One region of the Phyllobacterium sp. SYP-B3895 genome, then DNA from elsewhere that is predicted to be linked to it. Evidence: predicted binding sites of a transcription regulator. Region 1 holds the regulator's gene; each other region holds the start of a gene.
What was found. Region 1 encodes LexA, which represses DNA repair genes until DNA is damaged. Its sites were predicted from a motif close to TGTTCNNNNTGTGTTCNG; they were not measured.

Region 1 (3,690 bases):
GTGTCGTCTATACGCCCGATGCCAAATGGACGGTCGATGGCGGGCTCGAGATCGGCACAGTCGAAGACGATACGATCGATCCCTCCACAAATCTCGAACGTTCCGATTTCGACCGCAAGGCGATCTCCCTGTCGGTCGGCTACAAGGATGAGGATCGCATTGCCGCGCGCATTCGCGGTGAGACTCGTTTCGAAGATTCCGACGATGATACCCGCGATCTCAACACCTACCTCTTCGCCACGGGATTCAGCTGGAAAACGAACGACAACTGGCGGCTGCTCGCCAATATCGATTCAGTTCTCTCGGACTCGAACGGTGATGGTTCGTTCAGGGATGGCGACTATGTCGAAGCCTCGCTCGGTTATGCCTATCGTCCGGTCACGAACGACCGGCTGAACGCCCTTTTCAAATATACCTGGCTTTACGATCTTCCGGGCGAGGATCAGGTCAGCGCGGTGACCGGCGACGAATATGGGCCGGCACAGCGCAGCAACATTCTTTCCGCCGATTTCACCTACGATCTCGTTCCATGGCTCTCAGTCGGCGCGAAATACGGCTTCCGCTACGGCGAAGTGCGCGAGCGGCTTCAGGATGATCTCGACGAATTCTCCGATTGGCAGACTTCCTCAGCGCATCTCGGCATTGTTCGAACCGATTTTCATATCGTCAAGAAATGGGACGCCTTGCTTGAAGGGCGCGTCATGTATATGGCCGAAGCGGATACGACGGATCTTGGTGTGCTCACCGCCGTTTATCGCCACGTCGGCGAGAACTTCAAGGTCGGTGTCGGCTACAATTTCGGCAATTTCTCCGACGATCTGCGCGACCTGACGCTCAACGACCGCGGTGTCTTCTTCAACGTCGTCGGTAAGTACTGACACATCGTCATCATTTGCGTCGCTGTGGTACCGGCAATGAGTCATTTCCGCGATTTCGATATCGGCGCACTCCTTCTACACGACATATTAATACTTGTGGAACACAACTGGAACAGATAGTGTTTGTTCTGGTTTTGTTTTTCCGATTCCGTTTCGAAGGATCGCCGATGCTCACGCGTAAACAACACGAACTTCTGCTCTTTATCCATGAGCGCCTGAAGGAAACCGGCATCCCTCCATCCTTTGACGAGATGAAGGATGCATTGGACCTTGCGTCCAAATCAGGCATACATCGGCTGATAACAGCGCTCGAGGAACGTGGGTTCATTCGCCGGCTTGCTAACCGCGCGCGGGCACTGGAAGTTCTGCGCTTGCCGGATTCGATTGCGCCTGGCCTCAATGCGCAAAAGAAATTTTCGCCAAGCGTGATCGAGGGCAGCCTCGGCCGCAATGTCACCCCGCCCCGCCCGCAGCCGCGCGCTTCGGATGACGACGGCGCGCCGACGATCATCAACATACCCGTCATGGGCCGGATCGCGGCCGGTGTGCCAATATCCGCCATCCAGAACCAGACGCATATGATCGGCCTGCCGCCAGACATGATCGGCAGCGGCGAGCACTACGCGCTGGAGGTCAAGGGCGATTCCATGATCGAGGCGGGCATCTTCGACGGCGATACAGTCGTCATCCGACGCGGCGACACCGCCAATCCCGGTGAAATCGTGGTTGCGCTCGTCGATGACGAAGAGGCAACCTTGAAGCGCTTTCGGCGCAAAGGGGCGTCGATTGCTCTCGAGGCCGCCAATCCGGCCTATGAGACGCGCATATTCGGGCCGGATCGGGTGCGCGTGCAGGGCAAGCTGGTCGGTTTGATCCGCCGTTACTGATGTATCGGGTCTTCCTGATCGTCTGCCGGTGGCTTGGTCTTTGCAGCACGCCGTTGCAGTTTTTGCTCCGCAAGATTGCGGGCCGTGCGGGAAAAGACCCGATAGGCGTTCCATGGGCGCTGCGGGGAGCCCACGGCGTAGATAATTTGCGCAGACTGTAGGCGTGCCCGCAGTTGTTCTTCAGCAAGTGCAGCCGCACCAAGTCCGGACGGTGGATCGGCATTGCTTTCACCGAGCCTTATTTCTGCGGAGCCGCGTAACGCCAACTCCTGCGCGGTAATTACAAGAACGTCCCCCGAGTCGCAGGTTGCAGCGGGACCGGTGAAGGCAAGGACGACGATATCGCCCTCGGCACAAGCCGTTGATTTTTTGGTCGGATCATCCGTATAGGCGACGATGAGGCCGCCGGTTTCTCGTGCGAGGCACACGCCGTCGGCGCACTCAAACTGCCCGTCGGTCGGCGGTGCACCATTCTTTGCCGGCGTGAGCACTTGACTTGCGCCGTACCCCTGCTGCCAGTTATCGAGGGTGAACCGGCTTGCGGTCGCGCGGTTCACTGTCAGTGCGTCATCAGGGGCACTTAAGGCAACGAGTTTGCCCTCTTCGGCAATCACGATATCCGGCGGACGTGCCGAGAGGAGCGGTGCTATCGCCAGGGCCATCACGGCGAATCCGACGAGCCGCAGCCGTGTTGTCAGCAACATGAGCAGGACCAGTCCCGCGGTCATCAAAAGCAGGCTCGTTTGCGGCATTGATCCGAAATTGCCGCTTGGCGAATGCGCGCTGACCATCTTCGCGATCGCAATGACCCATTCGATGCCGCGTTCCATGACCGCAAACGGCAGCCAATCGAGATCAAATGGCATCGCAAGAACAGCAAGCACCGCAAACGGCATCACAAAGATCGAGACAACGGGCAGCGCCAGCGCGTTGCCCACAAGCCCAAGCGGCGCTGTGTTGTTGAAATGGTAGGCGGCGAAGATCGAGCTCGCCGTCCCGGCAACCAACGAAGTCATGGCGATGGCGCCGACATGGCTTGCCGCCATCATCGGCAAACGCAGAAGCAATCCCTCGCCTTTCGTCCGGTTTGACCTGTTCTTCCGGCGCGATCTCCATCCGTAATATGCAATGAGCGCGCCCGTCGCCGAATATGACATCTGGAAACTCGGTCCGAGAATTTCATGCGGAAGCAGCGCTATCGTGATCAAAGCGCCGATGGCGAGATTGCGCATGGAGATTGCCGCGCGATCGGCCATCATGGCAATGAGCATCACCGCCAGCATCACAAAACTGCGCTGTGCCGCTACGTCAGCGCCAGAGAGCAGGAGATAGAAACCGGAACCGGCAAGGGCGACGAATGCCGCCAGTTTTTTCATCGGAAAGCGGGCTGCAAAGCCGGGGAAGAGGGCCATGCTCGCGCGCAGCGAGCCGACGATGATGCCGGCGACCAGCGCCATGTGAAATCCGGAAATCGAAAGAATATGCGAAAGCCCGCTCAGTCGCATTGCGTCGTTGGTCGCCTCGCTGATGCCGTCGCGCTGGCCGGTGATCAGCGAAGCTGCAATATCGCCGGGTTCCCCCTTGATACGGGAAAGCACGCGCTGGGTAAGTTGTTGGCGGATATTGGCGACCGTTTGCCAGGCTTGAGAAGTATGCGCCTCGTCGGCTGGCACTGCGGCGGCGAGTTGAGGTTTGCCAAGGAAAAAACCATTTGCGCCTATGCCCTTATAGTAATTATTGAATGCAAAATCGTAATTGCCGGGCCGTACCGGACCTTGCTGCGGCCGCAGGTGGACGAGGCCCTGCAGTCCTGTGCCGATTATCGTTCCGGCCGGCACGGATCGCGCCGACACGACAACCCGTTGCGGCGAATAGCGGAGTGTCGGCCGCTCGCTTGCGACGATGTCGAGGGTGACGCGCCACCC
Region 2 (3,690 bases), 490 kb from region 1:
TCCTGTGATGCTCGAGGAAAACGGAGCGATTACCCGTTACGACGTGTCGGTTCGCGGCGATGAGCGATACGGGATTTCCAGTCCCGCCGGTACGCAGGAACTGCGCGTTCGCCATGGACCGGCCACGTGGCATGTCACCGGCAAGGGCATCAATCTTCATGCCAAGGCCATGACGATACCGCATGGGGTCGCCGTGCTTGCCAAGGGCGCGGCGGCAACGTTCAGCGTTGCCGACCCGTTCCTCCTTGCCGAAGCGGCAGGCGGTGGAGGCGATCGCCTTGCCGCGCCAATGCCGGGTCTCGTGAAATCTGTGCGCTTTGCCGTGGGCGATCAGGTGAAGAAGGGGCAGGTTTTGCTCGTCCTCGAAGCCATGAAGATGGAGCATTCGATCACCGCACCGCATGATGGCAGAATTGCCGAAATAGCAAGCGAAGGAACGCAGGTGAAAGAGAAGTCGTCGCTCGTGCGGTTTGAAGACGCGGGCAATGATTCTTTAAAGATTTGAGGCAGCAAGCACGCCTTCGGCATGCTAGGAAAGTGGCGCGGGGCCCGCAGCTGCGGGCGCCGGGCTATGTTCCCGCCTTTAATTCAGGAGATTACCTATGGCCACAAAATCCCTCCAGACGATCAAGCGCGCTCCCCTCGCCACCCCTACCGACCTTGGGGAAAAGGCGACGCGCGATATTTCCGCCGCCGTCAATGCGCTGCTTGCCGACACGTTCGCGCTTTACATGAAAACCAAGAATTTTCACTGGCACATGAGCGGCCCGCATTTTCGCGACTATCACCTGATGCTCGACGAGCAAGGCGAACAGATCTTCGCCATGACCGACGTTCTTGCCGAACGCGTCCGCAAGATCGGCGGCACCACGCTCAAGTCGATCGGGCAGATTTCGTCGAAACAGCGCCTTCTCGACAATGACGCGAATTTCGTGACGCCTGAAGACATGATCGCCGAGCTGCGCGACGATACAAAGAGCTTCATCAGCTATCTGCGCCAGGTGCATGAACTCTGCAGCGAATACAATGACAGCGCCACGACCAGCATCATCGAGAACTATATCGACGAGTCCGAGCGGCGCCATTGGTTCCTGTTTGAAGCATCGCGCGTCGGCCCGGCTGGCGTCTGATCGATCCGTTGCGGATAACCCGGCCGTCCCGGCGGCCGGTTTGTTTGCGTAATTTCCCCGGCAGACCGATACTATCTAAACAAGACGTGCTCTAATCGTTTGCCTTGGCCAGCCTTGCCAACTGCGCGCGGCCTTGCGTCTCAACAATCATGGTCTCGACCGATGAAATGTTGAGGGCCAGCGTTGCGATTTTCTGCAAAGTATTGTTGTCAGGAAATGTCTTGGTCTTGGCTGAGCTCGTTATCAGCTGCCTTTGGGCAGCCGTGAGCCTAGCGAGCAATTCTTCGAGTTCATCCATGAATGTCCGTCCGCCGTGGTTGCAATAAATACAATACTTATAGTTGTAGCGTAGCAGTATGGCTAACTTATACTGTAATCACAATCTTGTGTCCATCCACCGCTGGCAATCTAGCCATAGGGTGCAGAAGAGAATTTTCTACACGCCAAGGTTGTGTCCATTCCGACAGATCAGTGTGTCGTCATCCATTTGCGGGCTTCGCGCAGGGCGGTTGCGAGATCAACCTTGGACATTGTCTTGCCAAGTTCGGCCCGCAGTTCCGCGGCGCGATCGCAGCCCTTGATAGCGGCGATGTTGAACCATTTGTGCGCGGCCACCAGGTCGACGGCGCAATCGCGACCGGTTGCGTACATGATGCCCATTTCGAAGAGGATGTCGGTCTGGGCGGAGCCACCGGCGTCGCCGGTTTCGACAGTCTGAAGATCAAAGCGTGCCATTTCAGTCAAACCCCTTGTTGAACCAAATTCGTGTCGAACGAAAAGCCCTGTTAGACTTCTGAGAACCGCCATTTGTTTGTTTCGGCGTGCTCTTTCGATGCTTTTAAGAATGAACGATAGGCTTGAAATTGCTGTTAAAAGCCATGATTAACCGCGCACAAACAAAACAAAAACAACTCGTAAACTTCGCAATTCATTAAATATAGCACGCCAGCAATTGCAGGCATTTGCCGCAAATTTGCCTAAAATCGGATCTGCCGGCCTGAAGAGTTTGATAACCAAACGCGCGGTTTGCGAATTTGAACTTCGGCAATTCACTCCCGCCCACGCTGCGTGAAAACAGGCGGATTTTCGGCTGGGGCTGCTTTCTTTCCCCGATATTTTGAATTACGTTTACGTTTGCGTAAGAAATGGCGATGCTGGAGATCGCCGCGTATCGGGAGGAAATTCATGACGCGCAGAATAGTTTTGGCCTGCACCGGCCTTGTCCTTATGGCTGGCCCTGCTCTTGCAGAAGAAGCGATCGTCGGATCGTGGAAGCGGCCAAACGGCACCATCATTCAATATTCGTCCTGTGGGACAGATACCTATTGCGGCACGGTGATGACCGGCGAATACAAGGGTAAGTCGATCGGCTCGATGTCCGGCAAGAGTGGTTCCTACAAGGGCACGGTGAACAAGCTCGACGAGGGCAAGACCTATAATGGCAAGGCGACGGCAACCGGGGCGACCCTTTCGCTTTCGGGCTGTGTCATGGGCGGGCTCATCTGCAAGAGCGAGAGCCTGACGCGCCAGTAGAGGTCGGGTGGGGTAGGCAGATCATCCAGAGCCGGGTGGCGGCGGTTTTCGCATGCGTTCACATCAGCGACCTTTCCGCCGATATCCTCGGCTCTTGACCCGAGGACCCATTCTCTCTTCGTGGGGCGGACAGCGTCCATGCCGGAGGGCCATTCTTCGCTTTGTGAGGCAAACAGCGTCGACGATGGATCCTCGGGACAAGGGCCCGGAGGATGACGGAAGCGAGGGGAGCCAGAGGGACGTTCTCCCTCCGTGGCCGAACAGCGTCCGCGGTGACGGCAGTGGAGCGGTCTGCCGTCTGCACTTCCCCCTCCTACGTTTATCCATCGGACGAAGTGGCGGCGCTGCTCGCATAAGTTCCCATCATCCACCCTCTCCGCCGTCATCCTCGGGCGTTAGACCCGAGGACCCATTCTTTCTTCGTGGGCAGACAGCGTCGACGATGGATCCTCGGGACAAAGCCCGAGGATGACGGAAGTGAGGGGAGCCAGAGGGACGTTCTCCTCCCTCCGTGGCCGAACAGCGTCCGCGGTGACGGCAGTGCAGACTGCCGAAGGATAGAGGAAGTGAGAACGGCCTGCGGTGACGGTAATGGGGCAGTCCGCCGTCTGCACTTCCCCCGTCCGATGTTTATCCATAGGACCGAGTCGAACGAGCGGACTTCGATGACTGAGTGGGAGCTTCTCGCATAAGTTCCCATCATCCACCCTCTCCGCCGTCATCCTCGGGCGTTAGACCCGAGGACCCATTCTTCTTCGCGGGGCAAACTCATGCCGGAGGGCCATTCTTTCTCCGTGGGCAGACAGCGTCGCGATGGATCCTCGGGACAAGGGCCCGAGGATGACGGAGAGGAGATCCCGTGGATCGCGGCAGTGAGGGGAGCCCAAGGATGGCGGAAACGAGAACGGCCCGAGGTGACGCAGTGCAGACGACCCTTAGATGACGCAAGAGGGGATCGCCGGGGATGACCGCCGTGGGAAATGTGCGGCACACTTGGCGCTGATAACAACAGGGGACCAGTCTGCCC
Region 3 (3,690 bases), 270 kb from region 1:
GAAAAGGGCCCTTGCGGACCTATTTCTTAAGATGATGATTTCTTTGGGGAATTTTGGTCGGAGTGGCCGGATTCGAACCGACGACCCCTTGACCCCCAGTCAAGTGCGCTACCGGGCTGCGCTACACTCCGAACCGCTGAAAGCCCTAGATTACTGGACTTTTTTTAGCAATACCCCAAACGTAAGAAAAAGAACAAACTGCACACTAATGAACGCCGTGGAATAGACCGGCACCCAAGGTCCCACGACGCTCCAATGGGACGCCGTGCATGATCGGTACCCTCCTCCACCAAGAATTCCTCGGCATCAGGTTGTGTGGATCGTCGTGAGCCGACAAAATCCAATCTCCGAATCACTTTGCCCCAAGACTCCAACAGCCATGCAGCCACCTCGAAAGCGGTATCGCCCAAAACCGGACAAGCGCGATCAAGCGACCAGGATCTCCGATTTTGTTTCCAGCCTTAAATCAGCCAATCCGAAGCTGACTTCACGGGACATAGCATCCCTCCTGGATATTTCGCCCTTTCATCCTCCATCCGCGGACAATTGGTCTTCAACCGCAGTGATGAAAATAATTCGGCAACTTGAGCTGGGCCAGGCTGATAGCGCCGGCGCGTAGGAACATAGAAGCTCCTGATGTTGGCGATGCTCGATAGGACCAAGGGCCTGTGGCGATGCCCTCACACGCATGAGGTCGCTAAACGTTTGATTTAGGCCTCCCAGACCACGGTGTGATTACAACCTCCATTGCAAAAAAAGTAAAAAACGCATCGCGGTATGGAGGCGATCATGGATGTATATGAGGCAGTTGCAAGCCGACGGGCGGTGCGCGGATTCAAAGACGAGCCTGTGTCGAGGGAATTGCTCGAGCGCGTGCTGTCCGCCGCGGCCTGGGCTCCGTCCGGATCGAATATCCAGCCGTGGAATACCTATGTGATGACCGGCGCGCCGTTGGCTGAACTCAAGACCGACGCCGTCGAGCGCGTGGCCCACGGCGACCCTTGGGACGAGCGGCAGTACGAGATGTACCCGCCCGTGTTGAAGTCGCCCTACGCCGAGCGCCGGTCCGCTTTCGGCAAGGAGCGCTACAGCGCGCTCGGTATTGCGCGCGAGGACTGGGAGGCGCGCCAGCGGGCAGCCATTGCCAACTGGAACTGCTTCGGTGCGCCAGCCGCGCTGTTCTGCTATATCGACCGCGATCTGGGCCTGCCGCAATGGGCTGATGTCGGCATGTATCTGCAGACCGTGATGCTGCTGCTCCGCGCTGAAGGCCTGCACAGTTGCACGCAGATGGCGTGGTCGCAGGTTCGCGAGTCGGTCGCGGACGCCCTGTCACCTCCGGACGGTCTCATCCTCTTCTGCGGCATGTCGATCGGTTACGAAGACCCCACGGTGAATTACCCGCGTACAGGTCGCGCGCCACTCGCCGAGACGGTCACGTTCGTCGGCGACTAGCCACTCGGCTCAATTCACCTTTTGCCGGTCGATTTTCGCGACTACACGCCAAACGCGAAAGTTCTTCATTTGTTCGCAGGCCAAGCTGGAGTAGTCTTGCGCGACGACTCACCGCTGCCGCTACGCAGCCGACCGGCTTGCCGCAATGAGGGACTATGGGCGCTGCCTATCTGGAGAAACTTAACCCCGAACAGCGGCTTGCCGTCGAATATGGAACAGAGTTGCTTCCATCGACCATTGGCGGGCCGTTGCTTGTCATTGCCGGCGCCGGATCCGGCAAAACCAACACGCTTGCCCACCGCGTGGCGCATCTCATCGTCAAGGGCACCGATCCACGTCGCATTCTTCTGATGACCTTCTCACGCCGGGCTGCCTCGGAAATGGCGCGGCGGGTGGAGCGTATTTGTGGGCAGGTGTTGGGCGCTAATGCCGCAATCATGACCGACGCGCTCGCATGGGCGGGCACGTTTCATGGCATTGGCGCGCGCCTGCTGCGCGATTATGCCGAACAGATCGGCCTCAATCCCGACTTTACGATCCACGACCGTGAAGACAGCGCCGATCTCATGAACCTTGTTCGCCACGAACTCGGTTTCTCCAAGACGGAAAGCCGCTTTCCGACCAAGGGAACATGCCTTGCCATCTATTCCCGCGTCGTCAACTCGGAAGCGCCGCTCGCTGAGGTGCTGCAGGCATTCTTTCCCTGGGTGGCCGGCTGGGAGAAACAGCTGCGCGAGCTCTTTGCCGCCTATGTCGAAGCCAAGCAGCTGCAGAACGTACTCGATTATGACGACCTGCTTCTCTATTGGGCGCAAACCGTCGGCGATCCGATGCTCGCCGACGATATGGGCTGCCGCTGGGATCACGTTCTCGTCGATGAATACCAGGACACCAACCGGCTGCAGGCCTCGATTCTTCTGGCCTTGCGGCCGGCCGGCGTCGGTTTGACGGTCGTTGGCGATGATGCGCAATCGATCTATTCATTTCGCGCAGCGACCGTACGCAACATCCTTGATTTTCCTGCCACCTTCACACCGCAGGCGAGTATCGTCACCCTTGACCGTAACTATCGCTCGACCCGGCCGATCCTTGCCGCAGCTAACGGCGTGATCGATCTGGCGCGAGAACGCTTTACCAAGAACCTCTGGAGCGAGCGCGAATCGGCGGAGCGGCCCCGCATGGTGAGCGTCAAGGACGAGGCAGACCAGGCCCGCTACATCGTCGAACAGGTACTGGAAAATCGCGAAACGGGAACCTTGCTGAAGCAGCAGGCCGTGCTTTTCAGGACGTCGCACCACAGCGGCCCATTGGAAGTCGAACTGACGCGGCGCAACATTCCTTTCGTCAAGTTCGGCGGCCTCAAGTTCCTCGACAGCGCCCATGTCAAGGATATGCTTGCCTTGCTGCGTTTTGCCCAAAACCCACGCGACCGCGTTGCGGGCTTCCGGCTTATGCAGATCATAGCGGGCGTCGGCCCGACCTCGGCGCGCCGCGTTCTCGATGAAATGGCCGAGCAGCCCGATCCGCTCGGCGCGCTCGCGCAGATTGCCGCGCCTCCCCGTGCGGGCAATGACTGGTCAGCTTTCGTCGATGCGCTGAACGACTTGAAGCGCGGAACGACAGGCTGGCCTGCCGAGCTCGAGCGAGCGCGCGCCTGGTACGAACCGCATCTCGACCGCATTCACGAGGATGCCGAAATACGCAAGACGGATTTGCTGCAACTCGAACAGATCGCCGCAGGCTATGCGTCTCGCGAGCGTTTCCTCACCGAACTCACCCTCGATCCACCGGATGCGACGAGCGACCAATCGGGCGTTCCGCTGCTTGACGAGGACTACCTTATCCTGTCGACGATCCATTCCGCGAAGGGACAGGAATGGAAATCCGTGTTTATCCTCAATGCTGTCGATGGCTGCATCCCGTCCGACCTTGGCGCCGGAACGACGGCCGAACTCGAGGAAGAGCGCCGCCTGCTCTATGTGGCGATGACGCGTGCCAAGGATAGCCTCCACCTCATCCTGCCGCAGCGTTTCTTCACACACGGCCAGAATTCACTCGGCGATCGTCACGTCTACGCGTCGCGCACGCGCTTCATCCCGGCAACGTTGCTGCAGTATTTCGAGAATCGACCGTGGCCGGTGCACAACCGGGATCAGGAGGCGCGCGCCAAGGATGTTCGCAGCCAACGCGTCGATGTCGCCGCAAAAATGCGGGCAATGTGGCGGTAAGTTTCCG
Region 4 (3,690 bases), on a different contig from region 1:
ACCCGTATCGCCCATCGCCCAGAAATTATCGCTCGTGGCGATGCGGATGATTTTCTCTTCTGGAAGCCCGGCGATCTTCTTCCAGAAACCGGCCGCCGCATCGTCGGTGTGGTAAACGGTGACCGTCAGCTTGTCCTTTGGCAGCCCGAATTCCTTGGTGATCAGGTTCCACGCAAGCGAGATCGCCTCTTCCTTGAAGTAATCGCCAAAGGAAAAATTGCCGAGCATTTCAAAGAAGGTGTGGTGACGCGCCGTATAGCCGACATTGTCGAGGTCATTGTGCTTGCCGCCGGCGCGCACGCATTTCTGCGATGTCGTCGCCCGGTTGTAGGGACGGTGCTCGATGCCGGTGAAAACGTTCTTGAATTGCACCATGCCCGCATTGGTGAACATCAGCGTCGGGTCATTGCGCGGCACGAGCGGGCTCGACGCCACGATCTCATGGCCGTTCTTCTTGAAATAGTTCAGAAATGTCGACCGGATCTCGTTGACGCCACTCATGCTGCTTGCCTTCTGACTTCTTATATCCAAATGGAAATAGCCCCATTCTTAGTGAAGGAGCGGAACGAAACGCTTGTAGCGACAGGGCTGCGTGCTGTCCAGAAAATCCCTATTGCCGCGAGGTGCGACCGGCCAGGGAATGGCCCAAGGTAAAGCGCGGCCGGCCAGGGAATTGGCCAAGGCAAAATGCCAAGACCCGCAGCCGTCACTGGCCGCGGGTCTCAAATCCTCAGTCAATATCTGGAGGCGGCTCAGCCTTCGGCGGCGTCGGGTTCGTCATCCTCTACTTCCCCGACATTCTTGTCGAGCATCTGCTCGGCAATGAGACCGGCATTCTGGCGCAACGCCAGTTCGATCTCATTGGCTATTTCCGGATTCTCCTTGAGGAACAGTTTTGCGTTGTCGCGGCCCTGGCCGAGGCGCTGCGAATTATAGGAGAACCATGAACCAGACTTTTCGACGATGCCGGCCTTGACGCCAAGATCGACCAGCTCGCCCGTCTTGGAGACGCCCTCGCCATACATGATGTCAAACTCGACCTGCTTGAAGGGCGGCGCCAGCTTGTTCTTGACGACCTTGACGCGCGTCTGGTTGCCAACGACCTCGTCACGCTCCTTGAGCGATCCGATGCGGCGGATATCGAGGCGAACAGATGCATAGAACTTCAGCGCATTGCCGCCCGTTGTCGTTTCTGGTGAACCGAACATCACACCGATCTTCATGCGGATCTGGTTGATGAAAATGACCATGCAGTTGGAACGGGAAATCGATGCGGTAAGCTTGCGCAGCGCCTGGCTCATCAGGCGGGCCTGCAGACCCGGCAGGGAATCGCCCATCTCGCCCTCGATTTCCGCCCGGGGCGTCAGCGCCGCAACGGAATCGACGACGAGAACGTCGATGGCGCCGGATCGCACCAGCGTATCGGTAATTTCAAGCGCTTGCTCGCCCGTATCCGGCTGCGAGATCAGAAGGTTCTCAAGATCAACGCCAAGCTTGCGGGCATAGACGGGGTCAAGCGCGTGCTCAGCGTCGACAAAGGCGCAAATGCCGCCCTTCTTCTGGGCTTCGGCGATCGTATGCAGGGCAAGCGTGGTCTTGCCTGAGCTTTCAGGCCCGTAAATCTCGACGATGCGGCCTTTCGGCAATCCGCCGACGCCAAGGGCAATATCGAGCGACAGCGAGCCGGTCGGAACCGTTTCGATCTCCACAACCTGCTCGTTGCGGCCAAGCCGCATGATCGAGCCCTTTCCAAAGGCCCTCTCGATCTGGGACAATGCCGCATCCAGCGCTTTCGTTTTATCCACCGAATTACCCTCAACCAACCGCAATGAATTTTGAGCCATGTTACACTACCCCTGTGTTGTGCATGAAGTCCCGATGTCGCTTCTGATGAACTTATTTGTATCTGTTTTGTTCTCATTTTGCAATAGACATAAGTAATTGAAATAAATGCATAACTTCAAAATGTTCGTAAAATGTTCTTGTACGGGCGCGACATGCTGTCGGGCAAGCTTTCCCCTGTTTCCGGGCGTTGCCGGACAAACCGGAGTTACGAAAATCGAATCGGCCGGATTATTGCGCCGGTCCGACTGACACTTTAGAGAGGTAGCGCAACGCCAGCCCTTCAATCCGTGGTTTTAATCGGAAAAGCAATCACCCATGACGTCAGGCAACAAACCGCTGCTCTTTGCTGTTGGCGGCGCCCATCTCGACCGGCGCGGCCAAAGCACCGTACCGTTTGTCCCCGGCGCTTCGAACCCCGGCATCATGCGCGAAGAGCCGGGCGGCGGTGTCTTCAATGCGTTAAGGTTGGCGATGCAGCGCGGCATCGCCGCTGAACTCTTGTCCATACGCGGCGGCGACCGTATCGGCGAGACGATTGGCGCAGCGATCGAATCAGCCGGCATCATCGATAGCTCCGTCGTCTTCATGGACCGGGCGACGCCGAGCTATACGGCAATCCTCGACGAACATGGCGATGTCGTCGCCGCAATCGCCGACATGGCGCTTTATGAGATCGGCCTCCCCCGGCAACTGCGCCGGCGCAAGGTGCGCGATGCCGTGGCGGCGGCCGACGCCATATTTTGCGATGCCAACCTTCCGGCCGATGCGCTGGAAAGGCTTGCGGGCCTCGCAGGACATCGGCCGATCTATGCCCTGGCGATATCCCCGGCAAAGGCGGTGCGCCTGCGCACGATCCTTGGCAATCTCAGCTGCCTTTTCATGAACCGCCGTGAAGCATCGGCGCTGACCGGTCTTGGCCAATCCGCAGAGCTAAAGGAAATCTGCGCAGCTTTGCGCGCGGCGGGCCTTCAAGGCGCCGTCGTCAGCAATGGTGCCGGTCCCACCCTCGCCTACCATAATGATCTTGCCTATACACTCGAACCGCCTGGCGTCGACGGGATTGCTGATGTGACCGGCGCAGGTGACGCGCTTGCCGGCGGCACGATTGCCGGGCTGATGCAAGGTGTCGCGTTTCACGAGGCAGTCCGCCAAGGTATGACCGCGTCGATGCTGACATTGAAGACACATTCCGCCAGCCCGATCTTTACCCCCGAGGAATTCGACGCAGCGCTTTCCTTGATACCCGATGCGACCTTGCTGCGTTGATCAAAGGAGCCGACATGACCCTCAATCCCTTTACCGATATAGCCCCCGAGGTCGCGCAGGCACTTGATGCGGGCAAGCCGGTTGTCGCGCTGGAAAGCACGATCATCACTCATGGCATGCCCTATCCCGACAACAGCCGCATGGCCGCGGATGTCGAGGCCATCATCGCGGAAGAAGGCGCTGTCCCAGCGACGATCGCCATTGTCGATGGCCGCCTCAAGATCGGGCTATCCGCCGATGAACGCGAAGCGCTCGCGCAGGTGAATGGCGCCATGAAGCTGTCGCGCGCCGACCTTGCCTTTGCACTTGCCGAAGGACGCACTGGCGGCACGACGGTTGCAGCCACCATGCTTGCCGCGCACCTTGCTGGCATCAAGGTCTTTGCCACGGGCGGAATCGGCGGCGTGCACAAAGGCGCAGAATTGAGTTTCGATATTTCGGCTGACCTTGAAGAGCTCGGTCGGACCCCGGTCATCGTCGTCTCGGCCGGGGCCAAGGCCATTCTCGATATCGAAAAGACGTTGGAAGTGCTTGAGACCAAGGGCGTTCCGGTCGTCGTCCATGGCGCCGATGTGCTTC

Region 2: a site for LexA is predicted at 2,023-2,040, ahead of GF108_RS10120 (sel1 repeat family protein). Genes of this name have one in related genera too.
Region 3: a site for LexA is predicted at 1,515-1,532, ahead of GF108_RS08960 (ATP-dependent helicase). Genes of this name have one in related genera too.
Region 4: a site for LexA is predicted at 1,967-1,984, ahead of recA (recombinase RecA). Genes of this name have one in related genera too.

The regions. Positions count from the first base shown of each region.
Region 1 covers NZ_WJIG01000002.1:260,758-264,447, forward strand. The annotation lists gene GF108_RS07675 (hypothetical protein) at 1-878, shown strand, start outside; gene lexA (transcriptional repressor LexA) at 1,046-1,765, shown strand; gene GF108_RS07685 (ComEC/Rec2 family competence protein) at 1,759-3,690, opposite strand, start outside.
Region 2 covers NZ_WJIG01000002.1:754,391-758,080, forward strand. The annotation lists gene GF108_RS10105 (acetyl/propionyl/methylcrotonyl-CoA carboxylase subunit alpha) at 1-505, shown strand, start outside; gene GF108_RS10110 (Dps family protein) at 603-1,130, shown strand; gene GF108_RS10115 (hypothetical protein) at 1,222-1,428, opposite strand; gene GF108_RS10120 (sel1 repeat family protein) at 1,599-1,865, opposite strand; gene GF108_RS10125 (DUF2147 domain-containing protein) at 2,316-2,663, shown strand.
Region 3 covers NZ_WJIG01000002.1:529,855-533,544, forward strand. The annotation lists tRNA gene GF108_RS08950 (tRNA-Pro) at 55-131, opposite strand; gene GF108_RS08955 (nitroreductase) at 790-1,455, shown strand; gene GF108_RS08960 (ATP-dependent helicase) at 1,611-3,683, shown strand.
Region 4 covers NZ_WJIG01000003.1:771,114-774,803, reverse strand. The annotation lists gene alaS (alanine--tRNA ligase) at 1-501, opposite strand, end outside; gene recA (recombinase RecA) at 753-1,844, opposite strand; gene GF108_RS16295 (carbohydrate kinase family protein) at 2,161-3,111, shown strand; gene GF108_RS16290 (pseudouridine-5'-phosphate glycosidase) at 3,126-3,690, shown strand, end outside.